One region of the Lysinibacillus sp. CNPSo 3705 genome, then DNA from elsewhere that is predicted to be linked to it. Evidence: a T-box and tRNA genes for the amino acid it is inferred to sense, from the RefSeq annotation. Region 1 holds a T-box; the other holds one or more tRNA genes.

The links. A T-box is a leader RNA that pairs with one kind of tRNA and senses whether it is charged. The one in region 1 lies ahead of ileS (isoleucine--tRNA ligase), so its partner is inferred to be a tRNA-Ile.
Region 2: it has a tRNA-Ile gene. The T-box ahead of ileS (isoleucine--tRNA ligase) is inferred to sense a tRNA for this amino acid. The anticodon was not compared.

What each region holds. Positions count from the first base shown of each region.
Region 1 covers NZ_JAQZSD010000004.1:14,203-22,181, reverse strand. The annotation lists gene PVA17_RS02450 (S9 family peptidase) at 1-87, opposite strand, end outside; gene PVA17_RS02445 (DinB family protein) at 74-559, opposite strand; gene PVA17_RS02440 (hypothetical protein) at 822-944, shown strand; gene PVA17_RS02435 (hypothetical protein) at 1,237-1,458, shown strand; gene ileS (isoleucine--tRNA ligase) at 1,730-4,819, opposite strand; T-box leader at 4,874-5,113, opposite strand; gene PVA17_RS02425 (DUF2785 domain-containing protein) at 5,195-6,046, opposite strand; gene PVA17_RS02420 (hypothetical protein) at 6,073-6,729, opposite strand; gene PVA17_RS02415 (hypothetical protein) at 6,861-7,829, opposite strand; gene PVA17_RS02410 (sigma-70 family RNA polymerase sigma factor) at 7,822-7,979, opposite strand, start outside.
Region 2 covers NZ_JAQZSD010000031.1:59-8,037, reverse strand. The annotation lists gene PVA17_RS14060 (TraR/DksA C4-type zinc finger protein) at 1-124, opposite strand, end outside; gene PVA17_RS14055 (MerR family transcriptional regulator) at 227-988, opposite strand; gene dpaL (diaminopropionate ammonia-lyase) at 1,302-2,513, opposite strand; gene PVA17_RS14045 (NAD(P)H-binding protein) at 2,666-3,304, shown strand; gene PVA17_RS14040 (S-layer homology domain-containing protein) at 3,380-6,157, opposite strand; tRNA gene PVA17_RS14035 (tRNA-Glu) at 6,466-6,537, opposite strand; tRNA gene PVA17_RS14030 (tRNA-Ser) at 6,540-6,630, opposite strand; tRNA gene PVA17_RS14025 (tRNA-Asn) at 6,640-6,716, opposite strand; tRNA gene PVA17_RS14020 (tRNA-Ile) at 6,721-6,797, opposite strand; tRNA gene PVA17_RS14015 (tRNA-Gly) at 6,799-6,872, opposite strand; tRNA gene PVA17_RS14010 (tRNA-Met) at 6,905-6,979, opposite strand; tRNA gene PVA17_RS14005 (tRNA-Ser) at 7,029-7,121, opposite strand; tRNA gene PVA17_RS14000 (tRNA-Ile) at 7,137-7,213, opposite strand; tRNA gene PVA17_RS13995 (tRNA-Met) at 7,221-7,294, opposite strand; tRNA gene PVA17_RS13990 (tRNA-Ala) at 7,321-7,396, opposite strand; tRNA gene PVA17_RS13985 (tRNA-Leu) at 7,462-7,550, opposite strand; tRNA gene PVA17_RS13980 (tRNA-Gly) at 7,556-7,630, opposite strand; tRNA gene PVA17_RS13975 (tRNA-Leu) at 7,677-7,761, opposite strand; tRNA gene PVA17_RS13970 (tRNA-Lys) at 7,783-7,858, opposite strand; tRNA gene PVA17_RS13965 (tRNA-Thr) at 7,863-7,938, opposite strand; tRNA gene PVA17_RS13960 (tRNA-Val) at 7,942-7,979, opposite strand, start outside.

The DNA.
Region 1 (7,979 bases):
ACCATCATCACTTATGTTTGTATCGGATAAGGTTGGTATTGAAATAATCTCTTCTATACTTAAATATGTTTTTTCATTCCTTTTCATTAATAGTCCTCCTCATTAACTCTCTTCCAATAAAGTTAGCTGGTACAGGGCTTAATTCTAATTCTCTCGCCCACACAGAAAGTTGGCCCATGTGGTGTATTTCGTGCGTAATGATATGGTGTAATATCTCATCAACAGTATATGTATCTTCATCCCAAGAAACACTGACTAGCTTTTCTTTTAAACTCCCTAAATTTGTTGCTAAAAATTCAGCTATTTCATTTCGTGATTTAGCTGAAAGAGATTTAACCTTTTCAAGTGTATTATAATTAACAAATTGAAATGCTACATCTTCTTTCCCTTGAATACCACGAATCCAACTATATTCCACATCAATTATGTGAAAAAGTGTATATAAAATATTTCCTACCCCACCCCTACGGTCTTTTAACAACTCTTCAATTGTCAGTTGATTGCACCAATCAAACCATTCATCTCTTACTTGCCAGTTATATTTAAAGAATTTAATCATTGTAGGCACTCCAATCTATCTTATTACATAATATTTCGATATAAATCCAACTTTTCCCTCCTCTAACAAACTTGCGTTAGTTTAAATATGATTCGATAAGTACTTTATTTATTAATTTCTTTAAAGTGTTCATTCATTTACTGTAGCATGTAACGACGCTGCAGCTTTTACTTTTTCATTCGCCATGGACTGTTTGAAACCTTTTCCATTTTTATACGTAAAGTAAAACAGTATTTCTTTATTTTTATTCGGAGGTATTTATATGAACTCTTTTGCACTTATGGCTTTTTCTTTTGCTTGTTTATCATTCACCTTTGCTGTCTCAGCTGATGCTAAGATTAAAAAGTTAGAAAAACGGATTGAAGAACTTGAAAGAAAAAAGTAATCACTGAATACATAGTGGGATTATAGAGCGTTTACTCGCTCTATTTTTGTTTAATTCCCATATTCTCTAGTGTAGCTTTGTAAAAAAGACGGATTGTTCGTCTATGATAAAGTCTAGAGATGATTTCGAATTGGATATTTATGTTAAAATTAAAAGTAGTTTTTTAAGATAGAAAATAAAAGGAGCGTGGTTGAAATTATAACTTCATTAGCCGCGGTGCTTATAATTTTTTTATAATGGCTTCGTTCTTACTTTTAAACGTTCTTGGTCACTAAATTTTGTGATATGGGGCATGTACTTAGCGATATTTTTTACGCCTATATTCACAGTTGCTGGTTCATTCATTTATGCAGACATAAAAAAAGACGGATTTGCAGGATTAGGATTTCTGACTTTATTCGTGCCACTTGAAATCATTGCAATCCTTATATTTATTGTTGGTTGTATAGGCTGTATAGTAAGTAAAAAAAAGAAACAACATGAACATCCATCTACGGTCGATTTAGTTGAATAAGGCTAATTTACACTTCATTATAGTCAATTTTTTTTAAAAAGGAGTTTTTCCATTTATTTATTCCTCGCTACACAATTTGTTAGAATATTTACAGAATATTATACTTTTATATAACTCAAACTATATCTTTAAACACAAAAAAGCTGAACTAATATCAAAATTAGTTCAGCTTAAAAATAGCCTATTTCAGATTGTGTGCATTGTAAAATACGGGTACCGCAGCAGTGTCTGGGCTTACTTGATCTCTTGTCGACCAGAGCATTAAAAAATTTTATAGCTTAAAATAAACAGTAACTTTTTCATCAAACACTTCTGTCTCCATATATTGTTCACTATGATGGTCACTCACATAATGAATATCCTTTAATAACACATTTGCCTTTAATACCGCTTCGTGCTGCTGGATGATGGTTATTGCTTTAGCACTTCCAGTAATCGAAATCGATACATATTGCTCAACAGGCAGTTTCCATTGTTTGCGTGTATCTTGAATTGTGCGAATTAATTCCCTTATTTGCCCTTCCTCAAGTAAGCTAGATGTCAGATGAACATTGATAAGAACTCGGCATGAAGCATCTTCTGCTAACATATACTGGTCCTTTACAATGGATTCGGTTAACACGTGGGATTTTAACAATGTTACCTGTTCCCCATCGATCGATAAAGCTATTGAACCCGTTCGCTGTAATATATTTTTTTCCTCGTCATTTAAATTCACTACATAATCCTTTACTTTGTTCACTCTAGCTCCAAATGCTGCACCTGCTGTTTTAAAATTAAGCTTATATTGAACCGTTTCGTAAGCTGAAAAATCATTTGTCCAAACGCATTCTTTAATATTTAATTCATCCTTCACGAGCTCGCTATATGGTTGATAATTTGTTAACTCGCCATCTACAGAAACAATGATTTCAATTAACGGCTGTTTTACCTTGATTCCTTGACTATTACGGATGCTACGGCCAAGCTCAACGACTGTTAAAATATTCGCCATCTCTTTTTCAAGCTTAGCATTAACGAGCGATTCATTGTATGTTGGGTAGTTTTGTAAATGAACACTTTTTCCTGCTAATTGTCGATATAAATCTTCCGCAATAAATGGTGTGAATGGTGCTAGTAATTGACAAATTGTCGTTAGTAGCTCATACAGTGTACTATAGGCACCTCGTTTATCCTCTGTCAGCCCATTTGCCCAAAATCTTGCTCGTGAGCGACGGATATACCAGTTACTTAGTTCTTCCACAAGCTTGCCGATTTCACGTGTTGCCTGTGTAAATTGATAGTCATCCATTGATTTTGTCACAAGCTGAATTGTATGATGTAACCGGGAAAGTATCCAATGATCTAGCTTTGTACGTTTACCTGTCTTTTCAGCATCGTACGAGAAGCCATCTATTTCCGCATATAATTGATAAAATTTGAACGTATTATCTAGTGTATCAATTAACTTTGATTTCGCATCCATCACAATCTTCTTAGAAAAGCGTTTAGGATTCCAAGGAGAACTGTCCACTAAGAATGCCCATCTTAAAGCATCTGCTCCGTACTGTTCTATTAGTTCAACTGGCTCTAATGCATTCCCTTTACTTTTCGACATTTTCTGCCCATGCTCATCTAAAACATGCCCTAAGGAAAGGACATTTTTATAAGGTGCCTTCCCTGTAAATAAAGTCGAAACCGCTAATAAACTATAGAAAAAGCCTCGTGTTTGGTCGATGCCTTCGATGACAACATCAGCAGGGAATTGATTGTGAAAAGTAGTAAGGTCTCCAAAAGGATAATGATGCTGCGCAAATGGCATGGATCCACTATCAAACCATACATCCATCACTTCTGGTGTACGTTCCATGTCACCACTACATTTCGGACAAGTACACACAACCTTGTCAATATACGGCTTGTGAAGCTCGATGCCTTGTAAAGTGCCTTTCGCTAATTCTTTTAAAGATGCCATACTATTTGGCGCCTCTTCATGACCACAATCCTGACAAACCCACACATTTAGCGGTGTACCCCAATAGCGATTACGGCTAATATTCCAGTCCACTAAGTTTTCTAAGAAATTGCCAAATCTACCGTGTTTAATGTGATCAGGATACCATGTAACTTGTTCATTATTTTGTAAAAGTTTATCTTTGAATGAAGACATATTAATAAACCAGCTGTCAGTTGCGTAATAAAGCAATGGTGAATCACAACGCCAGCAATGAGGGTAACTATGCTCATATTTTTCCTTATCAAACAATAGCTCCTTTTTCGCAAGCATTTTTATAATATCGACATCACAATCCTTCACAAATTTACCGGCAAGCTCTGCAACCTCTTCTGTATAGCAACCCTTTAAATCAACAACATTCACAAACGACAGCTCATTTTGCTGTACCGTTTTATAATCGTCCTCTCCGTACGCAGGTGCGATATGGACGATACCAGTTCCACTATGCTCTGTGACATAATCCGCTAATACAACGACGTGCCCCTTATTCACTTCGACATAAGAAAATGGTGGGGTGTACGACACACCTTCAAACTCGTGCCCCTCATGTTCACTTAACACTTCAACTGAATCAGTAAAAACTTTATGCACTAGCGATTTTGCTACGATATAGACTTTATTGTGCTGCTTCACTCGAACATACATAAGCTTAGGATTCATAGCTAATGCAACATTGGCGGGTAATGTCCATGGAGTCGTTGTCCAGCCTAGAAAATATTCATCTTTATCCTTTAGCTTAAACATTGCTGTGACAGACAAATCCTTTACATCCTTATAGCCCTGTGCAACCTCATGAGAGCTTAATGATGTTTGACAGCTAGGGCAATATGGTGAAACTCGGTGCCCTTTATATAAAAGCTTTTTCTTGTGCACGTGACTTAAAATATTCCAAACGGACTCAATATAATCATTACTTAGCGTTAAATACGGGTCATCCATGTCAATCCAATAGCCAAGCTGTTCCGTAAAGGAGCGCCATTTTTTCTCATAAGTAAAGACACTGCCCTTACACTCTTGAATAAATTGTTCAACACCATAATTCTCAATCTCTTGCTTGCCAGAGATACCTAGCTTTTTTTCCACGCCTAACTCTACAGGCAAACCATGTGTATCCCAGCCAGCTTTACGTTCAACCAAATAACCTTGCATCGTTTTATATCGAGCCACAACATCTTTAATTGTTCTGCCAAATGCGTGACCTACGTGTGGTAAACCATTCGCAGTTGGCGGACCTTCATAAAAAACAAAAGGCTTATTGCTAGAACGGTTCGCCACAGACGCTTGGAACGTTCCTTCTTGTTCCCACAATCGACGAATCCTTGTCTCTCTTTCTACAGTTGTTTCTTTTTTCACTTCGACTTGCATGTACATTCCTCCTATACTAAATGTATAAAAGGCATACAAAAAACCCCGTCCCAAGTAAGGGACGGGGTTAACCGCGAATACCACCCTAATTCTATTGAAGCAACGTTCAATAGCACTCAGCAACGTACAATCATACGTGTTCTTTTTAACGGTAGACACCCGGATTAGCTTACTATGTTCAGCCAACCTTCTCAGAGAGGATCTTCATGTAACACCTGCACACCGACTTCCACCAATATGTCGGCTCTCTGTAGAACAAAATGAAACACTACTCTTTCTCATCAACGAATTTGTATGCTTTTATTGTCACTCATCTTAACAAACTAATTTTCGTCTGTCAATAATTTCAAAGTACTAATATTGGTAGTAATGTTCCTATAATTCATCAAGACATGCTTCGATGCTTTTATGAAGAGTCACGAACTTAGGATTCCCATTTGTTTTAATATAAAAGCTTTTCACAAAGGATTTACAGTTAAAAACTAAGATTCTATGATGCTGTACATCGAGCTGTTCTTTTTTTACTCTTAAAGTAGCAGGTAATACTTGCAGTAAATTAATGATCTCTTGCTCCTCTAAACCATGCCCAAGCATTGTGAAAATAGGTACTAAAACCCGTTCATCTTCATTATGTATGAAAGCATAATTTTCTTGCAAAATGGCGTTGTATAATGCCCTTACAATTTCAATATAAGAGGCTTTATTTAATTTTGGACTTTTCACCAATTCATTGATTGCATCAGCCATATGGGCAACACTATGAGCCCACCCTTTCACTGGCACATAGCCCCTTACATCCTTCTCTGCTGCTAAATAAGCTAGTATTTTATCTTTACAATCAGCGATTTTCTGTTGGGATAAAAAATCGTCTGCGTTATCTCTAAATAATATTAGGGCAATCAATAGCGACGTAAATGTACGGGTAAATACTAAATCCGATTCCCTTTCTTCGATACCCTTATATAATAAATGATTCAAACATTCCTCTAAGAGCTCCGTTAAATGTGCATGCTCTAGTAAGTTTTTTTCATGGATCAAGTCATAAAACGATCCATAAATTAAGTCATCTCGTAGTTCACTATCTAATGAACCGATATGTAGCATCATGGATTGAATGAGATCCGTATGATCCTTGTGCTGCCATGTAATAGCTCCACTTTGTAATTCTTTGAGTATTTCTTTTAATTCATCTTCCTTCAATAAGTTTTCGTTTTGTAGTATACGCACTGTTTCTCTCCTTTTCATGTTTGCTGTTATTCTAAATAATCAAAATGTCTTTCATGATATATACCATCAAGCTTCCATCCCTCATTAAACCGTACATAAGTAAACTCCTTCTGCTCGTTGTCCATTACAACAATTACTTTGCTTTTCCAAAGAAAGGTCGCCGCACGCACCTTTCCATTTCTGACCTCATTGATTTGGTCAGACAAAGAGAGCAGAGTAGATGGCGTAACACTATTTTGTATCAAATATTGCGGACGGTCAGAGCTATCTTGCAACTCCTTCATTACATGTTCATGAAAGGCAATCACTTTTTTATTAGTATCATACATACTAATCCCAAGTGAACCAATGCATAAAACGAGTAGACTTCCCAATAAAATGACATTCTTTTTCTTTAACCCTATATAAAATCCCCATTTATCTTCCTTTTTGTATAAGAAATAATATATGCCTATACATAATGGCCAAACAAAAAGAATTTGCCACATTAACACCACCCAAAAGTCATCACCAAAAGACACTAAATATCTAATCATATTATGATTTAAAAACCAAAGAGGCAAAGTCCAACGCCAAGCTGAATTCTCCTGGGAAAGACTTTTAAAATAGATAAGTATAAGTGGAAAAGATAGAATAAATGCTAACGAATTGTCCATTATTACAGTTATCAATGCTTTATTCACTCCCCAGCACCTATTTTTTAAGAAAACATCATCATACAAATACTCACAATAATTGTATCCTAATCCAAATATATAAAACAGCTAATAAAAAAGCTAGACATTCTTGAAATTTTCGAATGTCTAGCCTTGATTCATTTATGATCTTCGAGTATTTTCATGCTATCTATATCTGCAAATCTTATTTTAAGATCATCTTGTTCTCCTACTAAATCTGTACTATATTTCACTTCTACATCATCTCCAAGCGATAATGTTGTAGGAGCATCGATTAATGGGAACCACGTACCATTACCATGTTTTTTTACAATGTCTTCAATTGATAATTTACCTATATCCGATGCGTCTGCATAAGAAACTACTAAAAATTCATGTTCCTTGATTGCTACGATTATCCCCTGTTTAGAATGGAGTTCTTTTTCCCCAACCGGAATATCAAATTTTTCACGTAAGGCTACTATTTCTTGACTATAGTGCTTATCTAAATAGTTCAAAGCATCTTTCATGACTAGAAAATATAATATCCACCTATTGACATCTTTGTATTGACTCTTTTCCTGCTCCAAAAGTGAATTGATTATAGTTAATTTATAAGATAGTGGTTTAATATATTGTTCGATATATTTTTCTTTTGTAAGATTCAGCATTTGTAATTGTTCAGCAAGTTTCGCTTCGTTTTGATTTACACTTACTTCCACCAATGATTCAAGCTGTTCATCAATTTGTTTTTGCGTAGGTACTAACCCCTTTGATTGAGCGTAAGCATAAAAAGATTCAATCTGTAAAAAGGATTCAAAGTTCTGCTTCTTTGCATCATTGGACCTTTTCTGATCATTTACCCGGGAATCCGTTTCTAAATAGAAGTTTAGAAATTTTTCATCCAATACAGTTGGTATGCTAGCTGATTGCTCCTGACTTCCGCTGAATTGGGTATACAGAAATATTCCAATACAAACTGTTAAAATTATAGACATTACACTATATTGCCAACGCCAAGATCTTTTTTTCATCTCACGCTGTTCTAAATGCTGTACAACATTGGTCATAACACGATTTTTGCTTTCGGTTAAATCATTTAATACCCTCACATCGGCTTTACTCATGCAGCAGGACCTCCCATTCAATATGCTGTAGCTTTGGCTTTAATAGCTCTCGTCCACGACGTAGCCTCGTTTTCACCGTACTCTCAGGAATACTTAAAAACTCGGCAATTTTAATAACAGGCATTTCCTCAAAATAAAAATAAATAAGGA
Region 2 (7,979 bases), on a different contig from region 1:
GATGATTATCATAATTAGATAGCTCTGTCGCTTGTGGACGCTCGGATTCCTCAAGTCGCTTCTCTATTTCCTGTAATTCTTGCTCTAACTGCTTTCTTAATTTTTCCATTACTTGTGGGTTCAAAAAAATCTCCTCCTCATGCCTTCATTTTTTCCTAAATTAATATTTCTAAAACATGAAAGCATGTGGATGAATCACTTATTTTTTTATCTTCATTCAGTACATTTACGCCAGAGTATAATTGATGATGGCATCATGTAAAAATTGTGCTGCTCCTTTAGAAACACGCTCATCGTAATATGCTGAAAAGCGTTCATCCGCTATATACATCTGAGCTATACCTGCATGTGCCTCTTTAGAATATTGTGACCATGTAAAGCAAAGCCAACGCTTATGAAGCTCTGCAACCTCCATTGCCACATCGTTGTTCGTATCGCCGATTTCCATCGCTTCTTTTAAACGATTAAATAATTGCTGTTCTAGTTGTTGCATTGCTTCATACTGTTCCTCTGTCATATTCATTACCTTTGCATTCGATGCATCAACTGTTTTATCACCATATTTTGCACGAATTTCTTGACCATATTGCTTTTCATTTTCCTCGATTAACTTCTCTTTTAGTCCATTAAATTTCTCTTCATTTGCCATCGGTTGTTCCTCCTCAATTGATTGAATAGTTTTTTCTACTGTTTGTAATATCTTTTCCAGCTGCTCCTTGCGTTTCAGTAAAGCAGTACGATGTGTTTTGAGTGCCTCTGTATGTTGAAAATCAGGCGCTTTAATAATTTCCTTAATGGTTGCTAGCTTCATATCTAATGCTCTATAAAATAAAATTTGCTGGAGCATATCAACTTCAAACTGTCCATAAAATCGATAGCCAGCCTCATTCGTTCTTGCAGGCTTTAGTAATTCAATTTCATCATAATAACGCAGTGTTCTTGTGCTAACCCCGGATAATTGAGCAAGCTCTTGAATTGTATATTCCATATTTTTCACCTCCATTAATGCTACTGTAAATGTTTACGCAACGTTAAGGTCAAGAAGAAAATTAAGAAAAAACGTTAGGTTGATTTCCGTTCCGACTGGCGCTCGATAATCCAACCCAGTAAATAAAAAAAGCAAACTAGAACGTTTTATAAACACTAGTTTGCTTTTTCTTTAAAATCAATTATGCCTCGGCATAATCCGTTGGGTTTAGGCCAACAAAAGTTTTTTGTGCGAAAGCGCAGCGCCAGCAACATAGTTCTCTGTGCGTATGCGTAGCGACAGGTACAGATGTTTGGACATCCACTGCAAGAAGTTAAATTTTTGCATACTTGCCATGCCACACAATATTTCTATAGTTTTCTACATCTGTGTCACCTTCAGTGTTAATAAACAACACTCGAGAATTTTCATCTAATTGTAATGTTTCCTTCAGCTCTGTATATTGCTCATTCGTCATCAATTCATAAAAACATCCAACTGGGGCAGCTCCCGATTCTCCAGCAATAATTCGTGCATCTGTCGCTAGTGGATGTCCTAAAATGCGCATACCTATTGCAGCAACTTCTTCATCACAGCAAATACTTACCTTCGTATAAGTCTTTAACAGGTCCCAAGCAAGTGGATTCGGCTCACCACAAGCAAGACCTGCCATAATTGTTTGCATCTCTCCACCGACCGTTACAAACTGGTCATCTCCTGCTTTAAAGCTTTCATAATAGCAATTCGCTACAAAAGGCTCAACTAAGACAAATGTAATTTCTTGCTCATAGTATTGTTGTAAGAAAGCTACAACGGCCCCTGCAAAAGATCCAACTCCAGCTTGCAAAAATACATGGGTAGGTGCTTTTTCCAACTGTAGAGCAGCTTCGTTTATTAGTGTTGTATAGCCTTGCATTATCCATAATGGAATTTCTTCATAGCCTTCCCACATCGTATCTTGAATAACGACCCATCCATTTTCTGTTGCTAGTTGTGATGTATAGCGAACGGTATCATCATAATTCATTGTTGTTATTTCAGCATATGCACCTTCTTTTTGAATATTTTGGAGGCGCTCCTCTGCACTACCAGCAGGCATATAAATGCGTGCTTTCAAACCAAGCTCTCTAGCAGCCCATGCCACTCCTCGACCATGATTGCCATCTGTCGTTGAAATAAACGTTACGTCCCCTAACTGCTCCTTTACCTCTGGTGATTTAAGCTGGTCAAACGATAGCTCATCAATATTTCTATCTAACTTTTTAGCAACGTACTGCCCAATTGCATACACGCCACCAAGTACTTTAAATGCATTTAAGCCAAATCGATAAGATTCATCTTTTACCACAATACTTTGTACCCCTACGAATGATGCAAAAGAATTTAAGCATCGTAATGGCGTACTTTCAAATTTCTCATATGTACGCTGAAATTTACTAACGCGATTTACTTGTTCTGGTGAAAAATGACGTAGAAAAGGTACTACTTGTTCTACATTCTTCTGTAACAAATATTGTTGGTTGTTAGTCCACAATAATTTCCCCATCTATATCCCCCTAGTTTTTGTACTATTTTCATCTTAGCTTATAGATTTGCAAAACAAAACTATATTACATACTTTAGTAAAAAAAGAAAAATTTGAATCCTTTTGATAGGATATATCGTATATTTACCAACATATTAAATAGGAGGTATATAATGGATAATTCATATAAGATAGCGATAATAGGAGGAACAGGGAAAGTAGGAAGGCATATAGCTGCTCAAGCCATACAAAAAGGATATCATGTTCGGATGCTTGTTAGAAATCCTGAAAAGTTACTGTATAAAAATGATGCAATTGAAATAGTGAAAGGACAGGTACAGGATATAGAAAACATCCGAGAACTTCTTAAAGATAGTCAAGTTGTTATTAATACATTTGGTCAACCAACGAAAGAGGAACCTATATATAGCAAAGTTACAAATAATATTTTTAATGTGATGAAAGAATTAAACATTAGTCGTTATATAGGTGTTTCAGGTGGTTCTCTAACGATTAAAGAGGACGAAAAAAGCATAATGAATCGTTTAGGGGCAAAGATATTTGAAGTTTTCCTTTCAAAAATGATGCAAGATAAAAAATTGGAATGGGAATATTTATTAAATAATAAACAGATCAAATGGACACTAATTAGATTACCATTTGTAAAAGATAGCTTAATATCCAGTCAGATAAAGGAAAACCTGACGGATATGCCTGGTACAAAAATTACGAATCAAGATATAGCCACTTTTATCATTGATCATATTGATAATACAAAATACGTGCATAAAGCACCGTTTATCTCGCATTAGTGGAATCGCAATAAAAAGATAGAAAATAGCATGCTGAGGATATATCCAGCATGCTATTTTTTTATTAAAGATAAATTATCTTTGTACTGTAATTGTTTGAGATATGAAATCTAATTTATTCCCATTGACATCCATAATGTCATTACGAGGTGAAGCTTGAATCGTAACACTTCTGCCGTTTTCAAATAAATAGCTATTCTGAGGTATTGTAATTAATACTCTATCATTACCTTGTGGATAGGTAGTTGCTGCTACCGAAGAACCATTCACAGTAATATTAAAATCCAAATTATTAACGTTTATTACTGGTTCACTGAAAACAAGCTCTAATGTTTGTGAATTACTAACATTAACAGTTACAACCTTTGGTGCATTATTTTCTTTAAGGTTAATAGATGTACGCACCTCATCAAATGGTTCCATAGAGTTTGCTGCTCTTAAGCCTTTAATCGTGAAGTTGCGTGTGCCATTAAAATAATTTGAATCTTTTTTCAATGTGAGCTTAATACGATTTAAATTGGATCCCTCTACAACTGCACTTTCTACCTGAGCATTATCAATACTATAATTTTGAACATTTTGAGCAAGAGCTGGATCAACAGGATAATTGAAATTTAAATAAACAATATTATTATCTTTAATAGAATAATCTGTTGCAGATGTTTGAATTGCATTGTATTGCGATAAAGCTAATTTATTGCCATTTATATTTAAATCACCGTTACGTGTAAATTTAACGTTTGGCACTTCAGTGACTGGCACACCGTATAAATTAGTAACATTATATAAATTTAATTTGCCGTCGTAAAGAGCTCCCTTTGTATCATACATGCCTAACAGTCCTGCCATTTTAACACGTAATTTCGTAGGTTGATCTTTTACAATCTGAATATCACTTTGAGGTCCTCTTGATACCTCATATAAAATGTAATTATTGACGAATTTCCCAGTAAATGACGCTTTAGCGTTTACGCCTAACTGTACTGGCTTATCGAAAGTTAATTGTAAATATTCTACACTATCACCGTAAACAATTTCAGAATTCATTAGCGCTGGCGCTTTGTCATCTCTTATAAAGTTATACGCTGTTGAGAACGTTGCCGTTTCACCTGATAAGTCGGTTATTACACGACTAGAAGCTGTCCCAATCGTTGTAATTCCTTGAAGCGAGCTTTTTGGATCCACCGTAACATTAAATAAACGACCATTTTTAGGATCTTTCTCTACAGAATTCACAGAAATTGAAGTCTGGCCGCTTTTCACTGAAAGGTCATATGAATAAAGTGGTTGAATCTCCTCTGAGAACAATAGCTGGAACGTATTTGGTCCAGTTTGTGTAACAGAAGATAGTGTCGGCGGAACACCATCCTTATCTCCCTTTTTCACTGTTACAGTAGAAGGGTTCGGTGAAATTATATTCCCTGCCATATCTGTTGCCGCTACGAATGTAATTTGAACAGCTGTACCAGGCGCTAAATACACACCATTCATTGTTGCAGCTGATAAGTCAAATGTTGCTTCAGTTGAGTTTTGCTCAATGCTTCCAACTACATTCGATACCTTTGTACCATTTGCTAATGTAAATTGAATGCGCTCATTTGGAAATGCTGCCATTGGCTTAGAAAACTGCACTTTAACGATTGAAGAATTTTTTCCTTGCGTTGTGCCTAAAATCGTAGGCGCTTGTGTATCTCCAGCAATAACAAAATTCGCATCTACTTTTTGAAGCACTGTGCCCTTTTCCGCTTTGATGTTACTGAACACATAACGATGTGTACCTTTTAATGGTTCATTCATTGTAAAGATGATTGATTTTTTATCAGCACTGATTTCTGTTTTTATAACCGATAGTGCTCTTAAAGTATCGACATTAGAGAAAGCTACAACATTATCCTGTAATTTCCCATCTGCTTTTATCACAGAAAGTGGATCAATCGCTTGGTTGAAAACAACTTTAATCTGTGAAGCATTAATACCCTCAATTGATTGTACATTTAACTCATTTACTTCATATGTAACAACAGCGGAATATGGCTTGTCATTAATTTTGAAATCTACCTTCGTTTCCACATTTTCAGTAAGCGGTGTCGCTAATGTTACCTTATGGCTTGTCCCATCTGTTAATGTTACCTGTAGTGTTTTTGCATCTATAACTTTAACTGTTTGGATGGACACTTCAGGCCCTCTTACCATTTCACCGATATTCGTCATTGAACGATGTAAAAATGACGAAAATTGACCACGTGTTAGTGTTTTTTTCGGATTAAATGTCGTTACATTTGTAATTTTTGCATATTCTAATGCGATGATAGCCTCATGATTTTCTGGTGAAGCTACTTTTAAATCTGTAATAGATGATTTAAAGTTTTCTTTTTTATACATTGCAATTAAATCGATATCGTAAACTTTTTCAATTGCACGTACTAAAATAGAAGCCATTTGTTCGCGCGAGATATACTCGGAAGGTAATAACTTATTGTTAGTCCCTTTGAAAATACCATTATCATTTATAAGCGCTGCATACTGTAGTAATTCTTTATCTTTTGAAGATGTAGGCATGTCTGTAAAACGTACTTTTTTATTGTAGTCTGCTGGCACTTGGAAGTGTTCTAATACTAGCCATTTCCCTAAAAATTTCGTTACATTGCCTTTCGTAAGGACCCCGTTTGGCTTAAATGAACCATCTGGATATCCAGCTACAATTTTTGCATCTGCTAGTGCCAAAATGGCCTCTTTATGGTCACTTTTTGCTATGTCTGTAAAATTAGCCGCACTTGCAGTAGGAACAACTGCTGCAGCAATTAAAGCAGCAGAAGCTGCACTCATAATCCATTTACTCTGCTTTTTTTTCACATTTATTACCTCCTATGAATTCTATTCATTCCCATTATAAAAGAAAGATAGATATATTCCAAAGGATATACCAATATTATGACCATTTACCATGGATTATTTGTCCAATTCAATAGTGAACACAAAGCAAATACTAAATATATTAATTTTTTCTAAATGAATTGCCTAATTTTATTGTTTTATTTATGAGAGGGACGCGGATCTTAAGGTTGTTTTTTAGCTTTTTAGAAAGTGTAGAGCCAAGGCCAAATGAAGGTTATACACGATTATCTCTAAACGTGATAAGCAGAAGAATAATGATTTCAGTATGACCCGTACGGGATTCGAACCCGTGTTACCGCCGTGAAAGGGCGGTGTCTTAACCACTTGACCAACGGGCCAATGGCGGAGAAGGAGGGATTTGAACCCTCGCGCCGGTTACCCGACCTACACCCTTAGCAGGGGCGCCTCTTCAGCCTCTTGAGTACTTCCCCACAAAAAAATGGCTCCGAAGGCAGGACTCGAACCTGCGACAACCTGATTAACAGTCAGGTGCTACTACCAACTGAGCTACTTCGGAATAGTGGTGGGCCTAAATGGACTCGAACCATCGACCTCACGCTTATCAGGCGTGCGCTCTAACCAGCTGAGCTATAGGCCCTTGGAGCGGGTGATGAGAATCGAACTCACGACATCAGCTTGGAAGGCTGAGGTTTTACCATTAAACTACACCCGCAAATATGGAACCGCTACACCACGGGACCATTTTGGTTGCGGGGGCCGGATTTGAACCAACGACCTTCGGGTTATGAGCCCGACGAGCTACCACTGCTCCACCCCGCGTTAATAATATATTCTTTTCGAGTTTTTCAAGCACCATTTAACTATAAAATGGAGGAGGTAGAGGGATTCGAACCCCCGCGCGGTGTTACCCGCCTGTCGGTTTTCAAGACCGATCCCTTCAGCCAGACTTGGGTATACCTCCGTAATATTATATAAATGGTGGACCTTGCAGGACTCGAACCTGCGACCGGACGGTTATGAGCCGTCTGCTCTAACCAACTGAGCTAAAGGTCCTTTAAGATGGCGGCAGAGGGGATCGAACCCCCGACCTTACGGGTATGAACCGTACGCTCTAGCCAGCTGAGCTACGCCGCCAGGATCTTTATACTGGTTATCTTTTATGGTGGAGCCTAGCGGGATCGAACCGCTGACCTCCTGCGTGCAAGGCAGGCGCTCTCCCAGCTGAGCTAAGGCCCCATAAAATGGTCGGAATGACAGGATTCGAACCTACGACCCCTTGGTCCCAAACCAAGTGCTCAAAATGGTGCCGAGGGCCGGAATCGAACCGGCACGGTAGTCACCTACCGCAGGATTTTAAGTCCTGTGCGTCTGCCAGTTCCGCCACCCCGGCACATTTGGAGCGGAAGACGAGGTTCGAACTCGCGACCCCCACCTTGGCAAGGTGGTGTTCTACCACTGAACTACTTCCGCATGTGCATAAGATTTATTTATCCTGGCAATTATGAAATTTTAAAAATGGTGCGGGTGAAGGGAGTCGAACCCCCACGCCTTGCGGCGCTAGATCCTAAGTCTAGTGCGTCTGCCAATTCCGCCACACCCGCATATTTTGTTGGCAATTTAAATGGTGAGCCATGAAGGACTCGAACCTTCGACCCTCTGATTAAAAGTCAGATGCTCTACCAACTGAGCTAATGGCTCAAAATGGTGCCGGCGATAGGAGTCGAACCCACGACCTACTGATTACAAGTCAGTTGCTCTACCAACTGAGCTACACCGGCAAATGGTGGAGGATGACGGGCTCGAACCGCCGACCCCCTGC